3 regions of the Streptomyces sp. NPDC003011 genome follow, and region 2 is predicted to be linked to each of the others. Evidence: riboswitches for the same ligand, from Rfam matches in the RefSeq annotation. Region 2 holds a riboswitch; each other region holds the start of a gene.
The links. Region 2 has a riboswitch for cobalamin ahead of ACWD0J_RS19370 (cobalamin biosynthesis protein). Riboswitches for the same ligand answer to the same signal wherever they lie in the genome.

Region 1 (6,404 bases), on a different contig from region 2:
CACGCTGAGCGAGACGCCGTACGTCGAGTCGAAGATCGTCGCTCCGGCCGGGCTGTTCCCCACGCGCGAGGAGAAGGAGGAGGAGCGCCGTGCGGTCGGCTCTGGTACGGGCGTTTAGAGGGGTGCGCTGGTATGTGCGGGAGCTGACCGACGAGTCGGCGTACGACCGCTATGTCGCGCACGTGCGCAAGGGGCACCCGGAGGCGCGGGTGCCCTCCCGGCGCGACTTCGAGCGGATGCGCACGGACCGGCAGGAGAAGGACCCCCGACAGGGCTTCCGCTGCTGCTGACGGCCGACACAGAACCGACACATACCGGTATGCGGACGAGGGGTTCCGCTCCCGCGACACCGTGACCTAGATTGCCCTGCGCATTACACAGGTGATCACTGAGGGAACGGAGCCGCGACATGTCAGATGCGCCTGAAGTGAGGCCACCGGTGGTGACACCGGCACGTGTGGTGATCGGCCTCTGTCTCGTCGCACCGTTCGTGGCGATGCTGTGGGTGGGTTCGTACGCCAAGACCGATCCCACGTTCATCGGCATACCGTTCTTCTACTGGTACCAGATGGCCTGGGTGCTCGTCTCCACCGCGCTGACGATGATCGCGTACCAGCTGTGGCAGCGTGACCAGCGCGCCCGCGCCGCCGCCCGGTCCACGGACGGGGGTGCGTCGAAGTGAACGACGGAGTCAACGGCGTCGCGCTCGCCGTCTTCATCTTCTTCTTCCTGGCCGTCACCGTCCTGGGCTTCCTGGCCGCGCGCTGGCGCAAGGCCGAGAACGAGCACAGCCTCGACGAATGGGGCCTGGGCGGCCGGTCGTTCGGCACCTGGGTCACCTGGTTCCTGCTCGGCGGCGACCTGTACACGGCGTACACCTTCGTTGCCGTCCCGGCGGCGATCTACGCGGCGGGCGCGGCCGGCTTCTTCGCGGTGCCGTACACCATCCTGGTCTACCCGCTGATCTTCACCTTCCTGCCGCGCCTGTGGTCGGTCTCGCACAAGCACGGGTACGTGACGACCTCGGACTTCGTGCGCGGGCGCTTCGGCTCGAAGGGGCTGTCGCTGGCGGTGGCCGTCACCGGCATCCTGGCGACGATGCCGTACATCGCGCTCCAACTGGTCGGCATCCAGGCGGTGCTGGACGTGATGGGCGTCGGCGGCGGTGAGGACACCCACTGGTTCGTCAAGGACCTGCCGCTGCTGATCGCCTTCGGCGTGCTGGCGGCGTACACGTACTCGTCGGGGCTGCGGGCGCCCGCGCTGATCGCGTTCGTGAAGGACACGCTGATCTACCTCGTCATCGCGGTGGCGATCATCTACATCCCGATCAAGCTGGGCGGCTTCGACGACATCTTCGCCAAGGCGGGCGAGGCGTTCAGCCAGCCCAACCCGGCGACGGGCGCGCCGCGCGGTGCGCTGGTCCCGGCCGAGGCGGGCCAGTGGACGTACGCCACGCTGGCGCTGGGCTCCGCGCTGGCGCTCTTCATGTACCCGCACTCGATCACGGCGACGCTGTCCTCGCGCAGCCGTGAGGTGATCCGCCGCAACACCACGATCCTGCCGCTGTACTCGCTGATGCTGGGCCTGCTCGCCCTGCTGGGCTTCATGGCCATCGCGGCCGGGGTCAAGGTCTCCAACGGGCAGTTGGCGATCCCGCAGCTGTTCGAGGACATGTTCCCGGACTGGTTCGCGGGCGTGGCGTTCGCGGCGATCGGTATCGGCGCCCTCGTCCCCGCGGCCATCATGTCGATCGCGGCGGCGAACCTGTTCACCCGCAACATCTACAAGGACTTCATCAAGCCGGACGCCACGCCGGCGCAGGAGACCAAGGTCTCCAAGCTGGTCTCGCTGCTGGTGAAGGTGGGCGCGCTGGCCTTCGTCCTGACGATGGACAAGACGGTCGCGATCAACTTCCAGCTGCTCGGCGGCATCTGGATCCTGCAGACCTTCCCGGCCCTGGTCGGCGGCCTGTTCACCCGCTGGTTCCACCGCTGGGCCCTGCTCGGCGGCTGGGCGGTCGGCATGGTCTACGGCACGGCCGCCGCGTACGGCGTGGCCTCGCCGACGCAGAAGCACTTCGGCGGCTCGTCGAAGGAGATCCCCGGCATCGGTGAGATCGGCTACATCGGCCTGACGGCGTTCGTGCTGAACGTGGTGGTGACGGTGGTGCTGACCTTCGCACTGAGGGCGCTGAAGGCCCCGGACGGCATCGACGAGACCTCCCCGGCGGACTACACGGCCGACGCGGGCGACCCGGGCGTCCAGGTGGAGCTGCCGCCGGCGACGGCGGGGGCCGCACACTGAGCCGCCGTACGTGATGACGGGCCGTCGGAGAAATCCGGCGGCCCGTCGCCGTTCCCCTGATGCACACTGCCCCGCATGGACATGGTGATCCGGCGGGCGGACCCGCACGAGTACGAGCCCCTCGGCGAGCTCACCGCCCGGGCCTACCTCCAGGACGGGCTCCTCGACTTCGGGGAGGCCGACCCCTACCTCGGTGAGCTGAGGGACGTGGCCAAGCGGGCGGCCGCCGCGGACGTCCTGGTGGCCACCCGGGGCGGGCACCTCCTCGGCGGCGTCACCTTCGTCCCGTCCGGCGGCCCCATGGCCGACCTCGCCCGCGTTGGAGAGGCGGAGATACGGATGCTCGCCGTCGACCGGGCGGCCCGCGGACGCGGCGCCGGGGAGGCCCTCGTCCGTGCCTGCGTCGACCGGGCGCGGACCATGGACGGCTGCACGGGCATCGTCCTGTCGACCCAGCGCACCATGCGCGCCGCCCACCGCGTCTACGAACGCCTCGGCTTCGTCCGTACCCCGGCACGGGACTGGAACCCGGTCCCGGAGCTGGCCGACATCACCCTCCTCACCTACGAGTTGACGCTCTGAGACCGGCGCGACACAACATATGGGGGTTCTTCCCTCGCCCGGCACAAGATGTATGCTCGTGCTCGCTGTCGCCGCAGGGGAATCCGGTGTGAATCCGGAACTGTCCCGCAACGGTGTACATGCGTGCGTACGCACGCCTTGTCCAGTCCGAGGACCTGCCGACAGCGCGCCCGGCCGTACGGTCCGGGTGCCCTGACGTCCGGGCCTCGTGGAATGGGCCGGTGACGCGACGCCGCGTGCGCTCGTGCCGCCCCCTGCCCACCGCGAGGCCTCCGTGCCGAGCGAGGGAGAGCCCCACGTGACCATCGCGCCAGTCGATCCGGCCTCAGCGACCACCCCGGTGGCGCCCGACGGCCCGGGAACCGCGTTACTGCGGACCCTGGCCGAGCTGACCGCCGACCTCCCCGACGCCGACCCCGGACGGGTCGCCGCCGCCGCGCTGCGCGGCCGGTCCGCGCGGGCGGACGAGGCGGAGCTGCGCGAGCTGGCCACGGAGGCGGCGGCCGGCCTCATCTCCGAGGACCCCGCCTACTCGCGGCTGGCCGCCCGTCTGCTGACGATCGGCATCCGCGCCGAGGCGGCCTCGCAGGGCGTCACGGCCTTCACCGACTCCGTGGCCGTGGGGCACCGGGAAGGGCTCATCGCCGACCGCACGGCCGAGTTCGTACGGGTCCACGCCGCCCGGCTCGACGCGCTGATCGACCCGCACGCCGACGACCGCTTCGGCTACTTCGGCCTGCGCACCCTGCACAGCCGCTATCTCCTCCGGCACCCGACCACCCGCAAGGTCATCGAGACGCCCCAGCACTTCATGCTCCGGGTGGCGTCGGGCCTCGCCGAGGACGACACCGCCCGCGCGCTGGACGAAGTCGCCGCGCTCCACGCCCTCATGAGCCGCCTCGACTACCTCCCCTCCTCCCCCACCCTCTTCAACTCCGGCACCCGGCACCCCCAGATGTCGTCCTGCTACCTCCTCGACTCCCCGAAGGACGAGCTGGACTCCCTCTACGACCGCTACCACCAGGTGGCCCGGCTCTCGAAACACGCGGGCGGCATCGGCATCGCCTACTCCCGCGTCCGCGCCCGCGGTTCGCTGATCCGCGGCACCAACGGGCACTCCAACGGCATCGTCCCGTTCCTGAAGACCCTGGACGCCTCGGTCGCCGCCGTGAACCAGGGCGGCCGGCGCAAGGGCGCCGCGGCGGTCTACCTGGAGACCTGGCACGCCGACATCGAGGAGTTCCTGGAGCTGCGCGACAACACCGGCGAGGACGCCCGCCGTACGCACAACCTGAACCTCGCGCACTGGGTCCCGGACGAGTTCATGCGCCGGGTCGACGCCGACGCGCCGTGGTCGCTGTTCTCGCCGTCCGACGTGCCCGAGCTGGTCGACCTGTGGGGCGAGGAGTTCGACGCCGCCTACCGCGCCGCGGAGGAGGCGGGCCTCGCCCGCAAGACCCTCCCCGCCCGCGACCTGTACGGCCGCATGATGCGCACCCTCGCGCAGACCGGCAACGGCTGGATGACCTTCAAGGACGCCGCCAACCGCACCGCCAACCAGACGGCCGAGCCGGGTCACGTGGTCCACTCCTCGAACCTGTGCACGGAGATCCTGGAGGTCACGGACGACGGGGAGACGGCGGTCTGCAACCTGGGCTCGGTCAACCTCGGCGCCTTCGTCGACCGCGGGAGCGGGGACATCGACTGGGAGCGGCTGGACGCCACCGTCCGCACCGCCGTCACCTTCCTCGACCGGGTCGTCGACATCAACTACTACCCGACCGAGCAGGCGGGCCGCTCCAACGCCAGGTGGCGCCCGGTCGGCCTCGGCGTGATGGGCCTGCAGGACGTCTTCTTCCAGCTGCGCCTGCCCTTCGACGCGCCTGCGGCCAGGCGGCTGTCCACCCGGATCGCCGAGCGCGTCATGCTCGCCGCGTACGAGGCCTCCGCCGGCCTCGCCGAGCGCAACGGCCCGCTGCCGGCCTGGGAGAAGACCCGTACGGCCAGAGGGGTGCTGCACCCCGACCACTACGACACCGACCTGGCCTGGCCGGAGCGGTGGGCCGCCCTGCGGGCCCGGATCGCCGCCACCGGCCTGCGCAACTCCCTGCTGCTCGCCATCGCGCCCACCGCCACCATCGCGTCGATCGCGGGCGCGTACGAGTGCATCGAGCCGCAGGTGTCCAACCTGTTCAAACGGGAGACGCTGTCCGGCGAGTTCCTCCAGGTCAACTCGTACCTGGTGGACGATCTGAAGCGGCTCGGCGTCTGGGACGCGCGCACCCGCGAGGCCCTGCGCGAGGCGAACGGCTCGGTGCGGGCCTTCACCTGGATCCCCGAGGAGGTACGGGCGCTGTACCGCACGGCGTGGGAGATCCCGCAGCGCGGCCTGATCGACATGGCGGCGGCCCGGACGCCGTTCCTGGACCAGTCCCAGTCGCTGAACCTGTTCCTGGAGACGCCGACCATCGGCAAGCTCTCCTCGATGTACGCGTACGCCTGGAAGTCGGGGCTGAAGACGACGTACTACCTGCGCTCGCGCCCGGCGACCCGCATCGCCCGCGCCGCGCAGGCCACCGCCCCCGCGCGGGTGCCGGCCCCCGAAGAGGCCGTCGCCTGCTTCCTGGAGAACCCCGAGTCCTGCGAGGCCTGTCAGTGATGAGCTCCACCGTGAAGAACCTTCTCGACCCCGGCTTCGAACTCACCCTGCGCCCCATGCGCTACCCGGACTTCTACGAGCGCTACCGGGACGCCATCAAGAACACCTGGACCGTGGAGGAGGTCGATCTCCACTCGGACGTCACCGACCTCGCGAAACTGTCACCGGGCGAGCAGCACCTGATCGGCCGCCTGGTCGCGTTCTTCGCGACGGGCGACTCGATCGTCGCGAACAACCTGGTCCTCACCCTCTACAAGCACATCAACTCCCCCGAGGCACGCCTGTATCTCTCCAGGCAGCTCTTCGAGGAAGCGGTCCACGTCCAGTTCTATCTGACGCTCCTGGACACCTATCTGCCCGACCCCGAGGACAGGACGGCCGCCTTCGACGCGGTGGAGAACATCCCCTCCATCCGCGAGAAGGCCGCGTTCTGCTTCCGGTGGATCAACGAGGTCGAGAAGCTGGACCGGCTGGAGACGCGGGCCGACCGCCGCCGCTTCCTGCTCAACCTCATCTGCTTCGCCGCGTGCATCGAAGGCCTGTTCTTCTACGGCGCCTTCGCGTACGTCTACTGGTTCCGCAGCCGGGGCCTGCTGCACGGCCTCGCCACCGGCACCAACTGGGTGTTCCGCGACGAGACCATGCACATGAGCTTCGCCTTCGACGTGGTCGACACGGTCCGCAAGGAGGAGCCGGAGCTGTTCGACGACGAACTGCGCCGGCAGGTCACCGACATGCTGGGGGAGGCCGTCGAGGCCGAGCTGCAGTTCGCGCGCGACCTGTGCGGTGACGGCCTCCCGGGGATGAACACCGACTCCATGCGGCAGTACCTGGAGTGCGTCGCCGACCAGCGCCT
Region 2 (6,404 bases):
CCGCCCGGTGACGGCGGCAGCCCGCCGGGTGACCAACATCTCTTCGACGGGTCTTTGAACCGGCTGAGGGAGTTCGCCGACGGCGGGTGGCCAAGGGGTGCCCGGGCCGCACGGGGCCCACGGAGCCGGCCGAAGCGCGGCGGTGCGAGAACCGCAGCATCCGGACACCGTGCGGCCCGCCTCAGTTCACCTTCCGTTCACTCAGGTTGCTTACGTTCGTCCGGCCAATGACCTCGAACGATTGCCTGGGTAAATGGAAAACTTCTCGCTGATCCTCGCGATTGTGGTAGTAACCGCACTCGCGTTCGATTTCACGAACGGTTTCCACGACACCGCCAACGCGATGGCCACGACCATCTCGACCGGCGCGCTCAAGCCCAAGGTCGCGGTGGCCATGTCCGCCGTGCTCAACCTTGTGGGCGCTTTCCTCTCCGTGGAGGTCGCCAACACGATCTCCAAGGGTCTCGTGGACGAGAGCGGCATCCGTCCCGAGGTCATCTTCGCCGCCCTGGTCGGCGCGATCCTCTGGAACCTGCTGACCTGGCTGGTCGGACTCCCCTCCAGCTCCTCGCACGCCCTGATGGGCGGCCTCATCGGCGCCACCGTCGCCTCCGCGGGCTTCGGCGGGGTGCACGGCGACGTGCTCGTCACCAAGGTGCTGATCCCGGCGATCGCGGCCCCGCTGGTGGCGGGCCTGGCCGCGATGCTCGCGACGCGCCTGTCGTACAAGCTCGGCAAGAAGGCCGACGGCAAGGCGGCGGAGAAGGGCTACCGGGCGGGCCAGATCGCCTCGGCGGGCCTGGTCTCGCTCGCCCACGGCACCAACGACGCGCAGAAGACGATGGGCATCATCACCCTGGCGCTGGTCGCCGGCGGCGCCGTCGCCCCCGACTCGGACCCGCCCACCTGGGTCATCCTCTCCGCGGGCATCGCCATCGCGCTCGGCACCTACCTCGGCGGCTGGCGCATCATCCGCACCATGGGCAAGGGCCTGACCGACCTCCAGCCGCAGCAGGGCTTCGCCGCCCAGACCAGCGCGGCCACGGTCATCCTGGCCTCCTCCCACCTCGGCTTCTCCCTCTCCACCACGCACTCCGTCTCCGGCGCGGTGATGGGCGCGGGCCTCGGCCGCAAGGGCGGCGTGGTCCGCTGGTCGACGGCGACCCGGATGTTCGTGGCGTGGGGCCTGACCCTGCCCGCCGCGGCCCTGGTCGGCGCGATCGCGGAGTACGTGACCGGCTTCGGCGCCTGGGGCACGGCGCTCGTGGCGGTCTTCCTCGTCGGCTCCAGCGCCGCGATCTGGAAGGTCTCCCGCCGCGAGGTCGTCGACCACACGAACGTCTGCGACACCGAGGAGCCGGCCGGAGTGGTGACCGCGGCGATGGCCGCGGTGACCCCGCCGCCGACGGGCACGGTGACCGAGGACCTGACGGCCACGATCCCGGCCCCGGCCGTCGCGGTCGCCGCCGACCCCGCGGCCCCGCCGGCCACGACCACCGTCTGAGCCCCGCCACCCCGGCACGAACCGGTACGAAGGAAGAAGCAGCATGAAGATCGACTGGGCGGCCCTCGGCTCCGTCTTCGGTGTCAGCCTCGTGGTCACCGTGGCCCTGGTGGGCCTGTTCACCCTCGCCGTCATGGGCCTGTCGCGACAGGAACGGGCCGCGCAGCAGGGCGGTTCGGCCGCCCTCGCGGTCACGGGCGCGTACGCCTGCTTCGCGGCCTGCACCGCGGCGGTCGCGTACGGGATCTACCTGATCGTGGCCTGACACGGGCACCTGGCCGCCGGGCGGGTCCGGAACTTCGGTTCCGGGCCCGCCCGGTCGGCGTTCCGGGACCGCCGCCCGGCCCCGCGGGCGCCCTTCGGGCCGGTCCCGCGGATGCCCTGGCCACGTCGGCGATGTGGGGTTCTCCACAGTCCCCCCGCGCAGGTCAACGGCAAGTTGACGGCTCTTCCAACCCCGTGGTGGACTGCCGGGGCCATGTACGGCGGCAGAAGAGGAAGCCGGTGCGAGTCCGGCGCGGTCCCGCCACTGTCACCGGGGCAGAAAGCCCCGGGAGCCAGGAACTCTCGTCGCCGGTCTCGTCGAACCAGGGCGTGGACACCCTGAGTGAGGACATATCGCCATGCTCGGCTGCCGTTCGAGGTTCAGTAGCGTCTCCCCGTCTGTGACAGCGGTCGGCTGACCCCATGCGTGCCGATCGCGTCTACGCGTACGGCGCCGCCGCCGGGCTCCTCGGTGACCTGCTCCTCGGTGATCCTCACCGCGGGCATCCGGTCGCCGTGTTCGGGCGGGCCGCGGGCGCCGTGGAACGGGTGCTGTGGCGGGACCACCGGGGGTGGGGCGCGCTGCACGCCGTGGTGTGCGCCGGTGGCGCCGTCGCGCTCGGGGCCGCCGCCGCCCGTGCCGTACGTCCCTCCCCCGCCGCTTCCCTCGCGCTGACCGGCGCCGTCACCTGGGCCGTCGTCGGGGGGACGTCGCTGGCCAGGGAGGCGCGGAGCATCGGGCGGGCGCTGGAGGCGGGGGACGTCGAGGCCGCGCGGGCCCGGCTGCCGCACCTGTGCGGGCGGGATCCGCAGTCCCTGGACGCCGACGGGATCGCGCGGGCGGTCGTGGAGTCTGTCGCCGAGAACACCTCCGACGCCGTGGTGGGGGCGCTCGTGTGGGGGGCCGTGGCCGGTGTGCCGGGGCTGGCCGGGTTCCGGGCCGTCAACACCCTCGACGCCATGGTCGGGCACAAGTCGCCCCGGTACCGGCGGTACGGGTGGGCCTGCGCACGGCTCGACGACGTCGCCGGGTGGCCCGGAGCGCGGCTGACCGCCGTCCTCGCGGCGCTGGCCGGCCCGGATCCGCGCGGTGCCGTGCGCGCCTGGCGGGCGGACGCGGCGAACCATCCGAGCCCCAACGCCGGGCCCGTGGAGGCCTCGTTCGCGGGGGCGCTCGGCGTGCGGCTGGGCGGGACGCTGTCGTACGGCGGCCGGGTCGAGCACCGGCCGGTGCTGAACGCGCGGGGGCGGGCCGTGGTGACCGAGGACGTCGAACGGGCCGTACGGCTCTCGCGCCGCGTGGGCCTGCTCGCGCTCGGGCTCACGGTCGCCGCACGCCGCGTGGTGAAGGGGCGTGCCTCGTGAACGGTGGTCTCCTGGTCGCCGGTACCACCTCCGACGCCGGCAAGAGTGTCGTCACCGCCGGGATCTGCCGGTGGCTGGTGCGCCAAGGGGTCAAGGTCGCGCCCTTCAAGGCGCAGAACATGTCCCTCAACTCGTTCGTCACCCGGGAGGGCGCCGAGATCGGGCGGGCGCAGGCCATGCAGGCGCAGGCCTGCCGGGTCGAGCCGACCGCGCTGATGAATCCCGTGCTGCTCAAGCCGGGCGGCGAGCAGAGCAGCCAGGTGGTGCTCATGGGCAAGCCCGTGGGCGAGATGAGTGCGCGCGGCTATCACGGCGGGCGCCAGCAGCGGCTCCTCGGGACCGTGCTGGAGTGTCTGGCCGCGTTGCGGGGCACGTATGACGCGGTGATCTGTGAGGGGGCCGGCAGTCCCGCCGAGATCAATCTGCGGCGGACGGACATCGTCAACATGGGGATCGCGCGCAACGCGCGGCTGCCGGTGCTGGTGGTGGGCGACATCGACCGTGGCGGGGTCTTCGCCTCCTTCTTCGGCACCGTGGCCCTGCTGTCCCCCGAAGACCAGGAACTCGTCGCCGGGTTCCTCGTCAACAAGTTCCGCGGGGACGTCTCGCTGCTGGAACCCGGGCTGGACATGCTGCACGGGCTCACCGGGCGGCACACCTACGGCGTCCTGCCCTTCCGGCACGGGCTCGGGATCGACGAGGAGGACGGGCTGCGGGTCTCCCTGCGCGGGACGGTCCGGGAGTCGAACGTCGCGCCGCCCGTCGGCGAGGACGTGCTGCGGGTCGCCGTCTGCGCGGTCCCGCTGATGTCCAACTTCACGGACGTGGACGCGCTGGCCGCCGAGCCGGGCGTCGTCGTGCGGTTCGTGGACCGGCCGGAGGAACTGGCCGACGCCGACCTCGTGGTGATCCCGGGGACCCGCGGGACCGTCCGGGCGCTGGAGTGGCTGCGGGAGCGGGGACTCGCAAAGGCGCTGCGGCGCAGGGCCGCCGAGGGGCGGCCGATCCTCGGGCTCTGCGGCGGTTTCCAGGTGCTCGGCGAGCACATCGAGGACGACGTCGAGAGCCGGCGCGGACACGTCGGCGGACTCGGCGTCCTGCCCGTCCGGGTCCGGTTCGCCCGCGAGAAGACCCTCACCCGGCCGGTCGGCGAGGCCCTCGGCGAACACGTCGAGGGGTACGAGATCCACCACGGGATCGCCGAGGTGACGGGCGGGGAGCCCTTCCTGGACGGCTGCCGGGTCGGGCAGACCTGGGGCACGCACTGGCACGGCTCGCTGGAGTCGGACGGTTTCCGGCGGGCGTTCCTGCGCGAGGTGGCGGCCGCCGCGGGCCGCCGTTTCGTGCCGGCCGCCGACACCTCGTTCGCCGCGCTGCGCGAGGAGCAGCTCGACCGGCTCGGCGACCTGATCGAACAGCACGCGGACACCGACGCGCTGTGGCGGCTCATCGAGTCCGGCGCGCCGCAAGGACTGCCTTTCATCCCACCGGGAGCGCCCGCATGAGCACAGTGTTGTTGTTGTCCACCGCCGACACGGACCTGCTGGCGGCCCGGGCCGCTTCCGGCGCCTCGTACCGGATCGGCAACCCGACCCGCGTCGACGTCACGGAGGAACTTCCGGGGCTGGTCGACGGCGCGGACATCGCCGTCGTACGGCTGCTCGGCGGCAAGCGGGCCTGGGAGGACGGGCTCGCCGCGCTGCGGGCCTCGGGCATCCCCACCGTCCTCCTCGGCGGGGAGACCGTGCCCGACGCGGAGCTGATGGCCGAGTCGTCGGTGCCCGCCGGCGTCGTGGCGGAGGCGCTCAGGTACCTCGTCGAGGGCGGCCCCGCCAACCTCACCGAGCTGGCGCGCTTCCTGTCCGACACCGTGCTGCTGACCGGTGAGGGGTTCGACGAGCCGCACAAGATGCCCGAGTACGGCGTCCACGGGGACCGCGCGCTCCAGGACGGCCGTCCGACCGTGGGCGTGCTCTTCTACCGCGCCCACCACCTCAGCGGCAACACCGCCTTCGTGGACACGCTGTGCGACGCGATCGAGGCGCGGGGCGCCAACGCCCTGCCCGTCTACTGCGGTTCGCTGCGCGGTGCCGACCCTGGGCTGTACGAGATCCTCGGCGAGGCCGACACCCTCATCGCCACCGTCCTCGCCTCCGGCGGCACACACGCCTCGCAGGCCTCGGCCGGCGGCGACGAGGAGGCCTGGGACATCGGGGCCCTCGCCGATCTCGACGTCCCCGTGCTCCAGGGCCTGTGCCTGACGTCCTCCAGGAAGGCCTGGGAGGAGTCCGACGCCGCCCTGTCCCCCATGGACGCGGCGATGCAGGTGGCGATCCCGGAGTTCGACGGGCGGCTGATCACCGTGCCGTTCTCCTTCAAGGAGCAGGGCCCGGACGAGGTCCCGGTGTACGTCGCCGACCCTGAGCGGGCCGCGCGGGTCGCCGGGATCGCCGTGCGGCACGCCCGGTTGCGGCACAAGCCGAACGCCGGCAAGAGGCTCGCGCTCGTCTTCACCGCCTACCCGACCAAGCACTCGCGCGTCGGCAACGCGGTCGGGCTGGACACGCCCGTCTCGGCGGTGCGGGTGCTGGACGCGCTGCGGGACGCCGGGTACGCCGTCGAGGGGCACCCCGACGACGGGGACGAGCTGATCCACCGGCTGATCAACGCCGGTGGCCACGACGTCGAATGGCTCACCGAGGAGCAGCTCGCCGCGGCGCCCGCGCGGGTGCCGCTCGCCGACTACCGGGCCTGGTTCGACCGCCTCGACGCGGGCCTGAGGGACGCCATGCTGGAGGCGTGGGGCGAGCCGCCGGGCAGCCTGTACGTGGACGGCGACGACATCGTGCTGGCCTCCCTCCAGTTCGGGAACGTCGTCGTCATGATCCAGCCGCCGCGCGGCTTCGGCGAGAACCCGATCGCGATCTACCACGACCCCGACATGCCGCCGTCGCACCACTACATGGCGGCGTACCGGTGGCTGGAGACCGCGACATCAGAGGGCGGCTTCGGGGCCGACGCGATCGTGCACATGGGCAAGCACGGCACGATGGAGTGGCTGCCGGGCAAGGGACTGGGCCTGTCCAGGGCCTGCGCGCCGGACGCCGTCCTCGGTGAACTCCCGCTCGTCTACCCCTTCATCGTCAACGACCCCGGCGAGGGCACCCAGGCCAAGCGGCGCGGGCACGCCACCGTGGTCGACCACCTGGTGCCGCCGATGGCCCGCGCCGACACCTACGGCGACCTGGCCAAGCTGGAGCAGCTGCTCGAC
Region 3 (6,404 bases), on a different contig from region 2:
GCCGGCGGTGAGGGCCTCCTGGAACCAGGCGTGCTGGTGGGAGGTGTGGTTGGGGACGAGGTCGACGATCACCTTCAGGCCGAGGCGGTGCGCCTCGGCGGCCAGGGCGTCGAAGTCGTCCAGGGTGCCCAGGCGCGGGTCGACGTCCCGGTAGTCGGCGACGTCGTAGCCGCCGTCGGCGAGTTCGGAGGGGTAGAAGGGGCTCAGCCACAGGGCGTCGACACCGAGGGCGGCGAGATGGGCCAGCCGCCGAGTGATGCCCTTGAGGTCCCCGAGTCCGTCGCCGTCCGCGTCGGCGAAGCTGCGGGGGTAGATCTGGTAGACGACGGCCTGCCGCCACCAGTTGGGGTCCTTGGACGAGAGGTCGGTTCGGTCGGGCAGGGACTCGGTCACGCGGTCTCCCTCGTGGCGGTGGTGGACGGCACTCAGGTACCTGTCCCCATTGTCGGGAAAGGGAACTCGAACGCCGTCCGGAGCACTTCATTCCTCCTGTGGCAGAAATGTGATGGCTTCTTGAACTCCCCCTGCATACGCGCAGGTTGACAGCGTTCAGCGGGGGGATCCAGGATGTGCGGGCACTGTGGCGCATGTGACCAATGAGCCCAGTGTTTTTCTCAGACCACTCACCCCGATGGGATCCGCATGTCCATAGCCAGACGTGTCACCGCGCGCCGCCTGCTGGGAACGGGCGCCGCGGCGCTCGTCCTCTGTGCCGTCTCCGCCCCCACCTCCTGGGCCCACGGCACTCCCGGCGGCGACGGCTGGAACTCCGGCGGCACCTACCGGCCGGGCACGGGCGCGGGTACGGAGACCGGGACCGACCGGTGCCAGTTCTCCCTGGACGGCACGGGCTTCTTCGACTCGGTCAAGGTCGACGACCAGAACCTCAGGCCCACCGACGACGGCAAGGTCCACATCAAGGTCCGCACCGCCGGAGACGCCGCCACCTGCACCGCCTCCCTCGCCTCCTACCTCGCCCACGGCGCCACCTTCGCCACCTCCGGCGAGCAGGTCTTCGTCGACTTCGACACGGTGACCGTGAAGCCGGGGCAGACCGAGTCCCTGGACATCGCGATACCGGACGCGGGCTGCTTCGCGCAGGTCGACCTCTACCGGGGCGCGGTGAAGTTCGACGGCGAGCTCGACGCGAAGGACGGCCTCGTCCACGGCGACCTGCCCAAGGGCCCGGACCGCCCGGTCATCAAGGACAAGCTGATCGCCGCCTGGAACGGCGGCACGAAGGACTGCACGACGGCCCCGTCCGAGCCGCCGGCCACCCCGGCTCCGACCCCCTCCGCCCCGGAGTCCGCCGAGCCGTCGGCGCCGGCCGAGGGGACGACCCCGCCGGCCACGGAGCCGCCGGCGAGCGCGACGCCGGCCACCGAGGCGCCGTCCACCGGCTCCCCGGCGCCGTCGGCCGCCGAGTCCAGCGCCGCCCCGGCACCCGCGCCGAACGGCGGCGGCGGTGACCTCGCGGAGACCGGCGCCGACAGCAGCACGGGCCCGATCGCGATCGGCGCGGCGGTGCTGCTCGCGGGCGGCGCGGGCCTCGTGATGGCGACGCGGCGCCGCAAGGCCACGCGCGCGTAGGACACGAACCGGGCGCCCGGCGCGCCGCGTCGGGCGGGCGGACGGACGGGCCCCGGGGAGCCACAGGCGCACCCCCGGGGCCCTCAGCCGTCTGCGGCGCAGTGCCTGAGCAGCGCCGCGACGTCCCCGTCCACCACCCGGTACCGCACGATCCGCCCCTCCTTCTCCCCCTCCACGACGCCCGCCGCCCGCAGCAGCCGCAGCGCCTGCGAGACCGCCGGGTCGTTCATCCCCGTGGCGATCGCCAGGTCGGACACCGCCAACGGTCCCGTGCGGTGCAGCGCGAGCAGCAGCGCGAGCCGCTTCGGGTCGGCGAGCAGCGAGAAGCGGCCGGCCCAGGCGCGCACCTGGCCGGGTTCGCCGATCGCGGCGATCGCGTCGCACACCCGGTGCCCGTCGATGGTGCGGCGATCCGCTCGGTCGGCCGGAACGAGATGCATACCGCCATCCTCGCAGGCACCCTGATGTGATCTTCCATACCTGCGCAGGTGCGCAGCTATGCAGGAGAGCGCGTGCCGCCCTACGGTGGGCGGGCCGTGGTGCTCGGGAAGCCGGTGACGCCCCTTCAGGGGGCCAGTCCGGAGCGGCCCTCGCCACTGTGATCGGGGAGTTCGCGTACCGCCGTCCCGGAAGGGACAGCCACTGGCCACCGCGAGGGGGCCGGGAAGGCAGGTGCGCGCACGTACGACCCGTAAGCCAGGAGACCGGCCACGGCATCTCACGAAGTGATCCACGAGGTGCTGGAGCGTGATCGCATGACCGAGCCTGTTTCCTTCCGCTGGCGGCGCGAGGACACCGTGCGGACGGTGGGCCTGATGGCCGTCATCGCCGCCCTGCACGTCGTCGCCTTCGGCCTCCTGCTCCTGGTCGTCGTCCCCGGTCACTACGAGGTGGGTGACAAGGCCTTCGGGATCGGCCTCGGCATCACCGCGTACACCCTCGGCATGCGGCACGCCTTCGACGCCGACCACATCGCCGCGATCGACAACACCACCCGCAAGCTGATGGCCGACGGCAAGCGGCCGGTGTCGGTGGGGTTCTGGTTCGCGCTCGGCCACTCCAGTGTCGTCGTGGTGATGGCCGCGCTGGTGGCGGGCGGCGCCGCGCTCGCGGGCACCCTCCTGAACGACCAGTCGCGCACCCACCAGGTCCTGGGTGTGGTCGGTACGACGGTCTCCGGGGCGTTCCTCTATCTCATCGCCGCCCTCAACCTGGTCGCCCTGCTCGGCATCCTGAGGGTGTTCCGGGCGATGCGGGCGGGGACGTACGACGAGAAGGAGCTGGAACAGCACCTGGACTCGCGGGGGTTCATGAACCGGATCCTGGGCCGTCTCACCAGGTCGATCAGCCGCCCCGGCCAGATGTTCCCGCTGGGCTTCCTCTTCGGCCTCGGCTTCGACACGGCCACCGAGGTCACCCTGATGGTGATGGCGGGCTCGGGCGCGGCGGCCGGACTGCCCTGGTACGCGATCCTCTGCCTGCCGCTGCTGTTCGCGGCCGGCATGAGCCTGTTCGACACGCTCGACGGCACGTTCATGAACTTCGCCTACCAGTGGGCGTTCTCCCACCCCGTCCGCAAGGTCTTCTACAACCTCACGATCACCGGCCTGTCCATCGCGGTGGCCTTCATCATCGGCACCATCCAGCTCATCGGCGTCCTGCACGAGAAGCTCGCCCTCAGCGACACGCTCACCACGTGGATCGCCGGCATCGACCTCGACAACGTGGGCTACGTCATCGTCGGCCTGTTCGTGGTGGTGTGGGCGGCGGCGGTGTCGTACTGGAAGGTCGCCAAAGTGGAGCAGCGGTGGGCGGTGCGGCCGGCCGCGGAGACGCGCTGAGGCCGGTCAGACCCCCTCGACGGTCGTCAGCCACAGCTTGACGTACCGCTCCACGTCGACGCCCAACGCCACGTCCACCAGGGGCTTGTCGCGGACGCCCTGGTGGATCTCGGACTCGCCGGGGCGCGGGCGGCGGTCGACGATCGTCTGGCCCCGGGCGGGGCCCGGGGCCAGGCTCACCTCGACCGGCAGCGGCTCGGTGGTGATCCCCTCCGGGTCGACGACCGCGCAGACCGCGCCCGCGTCGCCCAGACCACCGGTGGGGGTCGGGTCGCCGGAGGTGGCCGGGTCGCGGTGGGCGAGGAGCTCGCCGGCCAGCCGCAGGCGGGGCTCGGCCGCGGCGCGCAGCCGCCGCACGTCCGCCGCCGGGACCAGGACCTGCTGGAAGACGTCCAGGCCGTACATGGTGATCGGCACGCCCGCGGTGAGCAGGACGGCCGCCGCCTCCGGGTCGTGCCACACGTTGAACTCCGCGACGGGTGTGGCGTTCCCGGTGGCCACCGCGCCGCCCATGAACACGATCCGCTCGATGTTGCGGACCACCTCCGGGTGGGTGCGCAGGAGCAGAGCGATGTTCGTCAGGGGTGCCATCGGGATCAGGGTGACCGGCCTCGGGCAGGCGAGGATCTCGCGCCGGAGGAGGGTGACGGCGTCCACGTCGACCGGCGTCCGGGTGGGCGCGGGCAGCCCGAGGTCGCCCATCCCGTCCTCGCCGTGCACGTGCCGGGCCGTGCGGACCCGCTCGATCAGCGGGCGCTCGGCGCCCCGGGCGACCGGGATGCCGGGCGCCCCGGCCTGCTCCAGCACGGTCAGGGTGTTGCGGACCACCCCGTCGACGTCGGTGTTCCCGGCCACGCAGGTCACCGCGCGCAGGTCGAGACCCGGGTGCCGTACGGCGAACAGCAGGGCCAGGGCGTCGTCGACACCGGTGTCGCAGTCGATGATCACCGGGATGGGCTGACCGGTCACGTCGGGAGTCCTCTCGCCACGGGCTTGGGGACCGACCTTACGCAGCCGCCCACAGTTCGGTGCCGCGAGCCCCGACGCGGGCGCCGATCCGGCCGAGGAGTTCCGCGACGGGCAGGGCTCCCGGCCGGCGCCCGTCCCGCAGCCGTACGGCCGCCAGACCGCCGTCGGCCTCCCGCTCCCCGATCACCGCCTGGTACGGCACCAGGCGCGCGGCCCGGGTCCGGGCGCCGAGGCTGCCCTCGTCCGGTCCGCGCACCTCCGCCCGCAGCCCGCGCGCCACGGCCCGCCGGGCCAGCTCGTGGGCCCGCTCCTGCTGCGCCCGGGCGACCGGCAGCACCGCCAGCTGGACCGGAGCGAGCCAGGCCGGGAAGGCGCCGCCGTGCTGCTCGACGAGGTGCGCGACCGCGCGCTCCACGCTGCCGATGACGCTGCGGTGCACCATGACCGGCCGGTGTTTCGCCCCGTCGGCGCCGATGTAGTGCAGGTCGAAGCGTTCGGGCTGGTGGAAGTCGATCTGGACGGTGGAGAGGGTGGCCTCGCGGCCGGCCGGATCGGTGATCTGGACGTCGATCTTGGGGCCGTAGAAGGCGGCCTCGCCCTCGGCGGCCTCGTAGGGGATGCCGGAGCTGTCCAGCACCTCCCGCAGCAGCGCGGTGGCCCGCCGCCACAGGCCGGGGGCGGCGACGTACTTGCCGCCCTCGCCGGGGAGGGACAGGCGGTGGCGGGCGGCCCGGATGCCGAGATCGGCGTACGCGCGGCCGATGAACTCCAGCGCGTCCCGGGCCTCGTCCACGGCCTGCTCCAGGGTGCAGAAGATGTGCGCGTCGTTGAGGTGGATGGCCCGGACGCGGGTCAGCCCGCCGAGCACGCCGGACAGCTCGGAGCGGTACATGCCACCCAACTCCGCCATTCGGAGGGGCAGTTCGCGGTAGCTGTGGGAGCGGGAGCGGTAGATGAGCGCGTGGTGGGGGCAGAGGCTGGGCCGCAGCACGACCTCCTCCGCGCCCAGCCGCATCGGCGGGAACATGTCGTCGCTGTAGTGGGACCAGTGACCCGAGATCTCGTACAGCTCCCGCTTGCCGAGGACGGGCGAGTACACGTGCCGGTAGCCGGCGGCGCGTTCGGCCTCCCGGACGTACTCCTCCAGGACCTGCCGGACGACGGCCCCGTCGGGCAGCCAGTACGGCAGCCCCGCGCCCATCAGCGGGTCGGTGTCGAACAGGCCGAGTTCGCGGCCGAGTCGGCGGTGGTCGTGCATGGCGGGCTCTCCTCACGGTCCGCCCGGAACGAGCCCCCGCACGACGAAGCCCCGGGGCACTCGCCCCGGGGCTTCGATGCAGCTCTGCTGTCAGCGCGCCGGGACACTCTCCGGCGTCGTCGTGAGAGACGGACGTATCACGTGGGCGCGCTGCATGCGGGGACGGTAACAGGGGGCGGAGGGCGGGGCGACGGGTTTTTCGCAGGCGGGCCGGCGCGGGCAGGCGACAGGGCAGGCAGGCGAGCGGGCAGGTGCTCGGCCTCGCTCGCGCTCACCCGGACGGACCGGCTCGCTGGTGGAGCGTCGGGGCGGGTGGTGCCGTAAGAGGGCGTACTCGATCTTGGACGTTCTCAAGGAGACCTCCCCGATGACCCCAGCCCCGGCCGCCCGCACCCTCGCCGCCGCCCTCGCCCTGGGTGCCCTGGCCGCCGTGACCGCCTGCTCCGCCCTCAGCACACCGCCCACCGCGCGCAGACCCGACGTCACCCCGCCGAGCAGTGCGCCCGCGGCCTCCGCCGCCCCGTCCCCGTCCGCGGCCGGTCTCACCCAGGCGCAGGCGCGGGCCGCCCTCGTCACGGAGGCCGATCTCGGTGAACCCTGGGCTCCCACGCAGGGCGCCGCGACCTGGCACGACGGGCTGCTGAAGGCGACGACGGAGCAGCCCGAGTGCCGGCGCCTGCTCGACGCCCTCTACGCCGAGGAACTGTTCGGCGCGGACGCCCGCCCCCGTGCCGCGATCAGCCTCG

Region 1: another riboswitch for cobalamin. It lies ahead of ACWD0J_RS12405 (ribonucleoside-diphosphate reductase subunit alpha); the one in region 2 lies ahead of ACWD0J_RS19370 (cobalamin biosynthesis protein).
Region 3: another riboswitch for cobalamin. It lies ahead of ACWD0J_RS07205 (HoxN/HupN/NixA family nickel/cobalt transporter); the one in region 2 lies ahead of ACWD0J_RS19370 (cobalamin biosynthesis protein).

Annotation. Positions count from the first base shown of each region.
Region 1 is NZ_JBSFTY010000018.1:77,721-84,124, forward strand. It holds gene ACWD0J_RS12380 (carbon starvation CstA family protein) at 1-118, shown strand, start outside; gene ACWD0J_RS12385 (YbdD/YjiX family protein) at 90-290, shown strand; gene ACWD0J_RS12390 (DUF3311 domain-containing protein) at 410-682, shown strand; gene mctP (monocarboxylate uptake permease MctP) at 679-2,307, shown strand; gene ACWD0J_RS12400 (GNAT family N-acetyltransferase) at 2,383-2,889, shown strand; cobalamin riboswitch at 2,942-3,066, shown strand; gene ACWD0J_RS12405 (ribonucleoside-diphosphate reductase subunit alpha) at 3,188-5,548, shown strand; gene ACWD0J_RS12410 (ribonucleotide-diphosphate reductase subunit beta) at 5,548-6,404, shown strand, end outside.
Region 2 is NZ_JBSFTY010000035.1:44,352-50,755, reverse strand. It holds gene ACWD0J_RS19380 (anion permease) at 254-1,504, shown strand; gene ACWD0J_RS19375 (hypothetical protein) at 1,548-1,769, shown strand; cobalamin riboswitch at 1,951-2,090, shown strand; gene ACWD0J_RS19370 (cobalamin biosynthesis protein) at 2,192-3,133, shown strand; gene ACWD0J_RS19365 (cobyric acid synthase) at 3,130-4,638, shown strand; gene cobN (cobaltochelatase subunit CobN) at 4,635-6,404, shown strand, end outside.
Region 3 is NZ_JBSFTY010000009.1:107,454-113,857, reverse strand. It holds gene ACWD0J_RS07220 (glycoside hydrolase family 13 protein) at 1-393, opposite strand, end outside; gene ACWD0J_RS07215 (LAETG motif-containing sortase-dependent surface protein) at 643-1,590, shown strand; gene ACWD0J_RS07210 (ArsR/SmtB family transcription factor) at 1,674-2,030, opposite strand; cobalamin riboswitch at 2,111-2,317, shown strand; gene ACWD0J_RS07205 (HoxN/HupN/NixA family nickel/cobalt transporter) at 2,346-3,431, shown strand; gene ACWD0J_RS07200 (nucleoside hydrolase) at 3,438-4,400, opposite strand; gene thrS (threonine--tRNA ligase) at 4,438-5,658, opposite strand; gene ACWD0J_RS07190 (hypothetical protein) at 6,026-6,404, shown strand, end outside.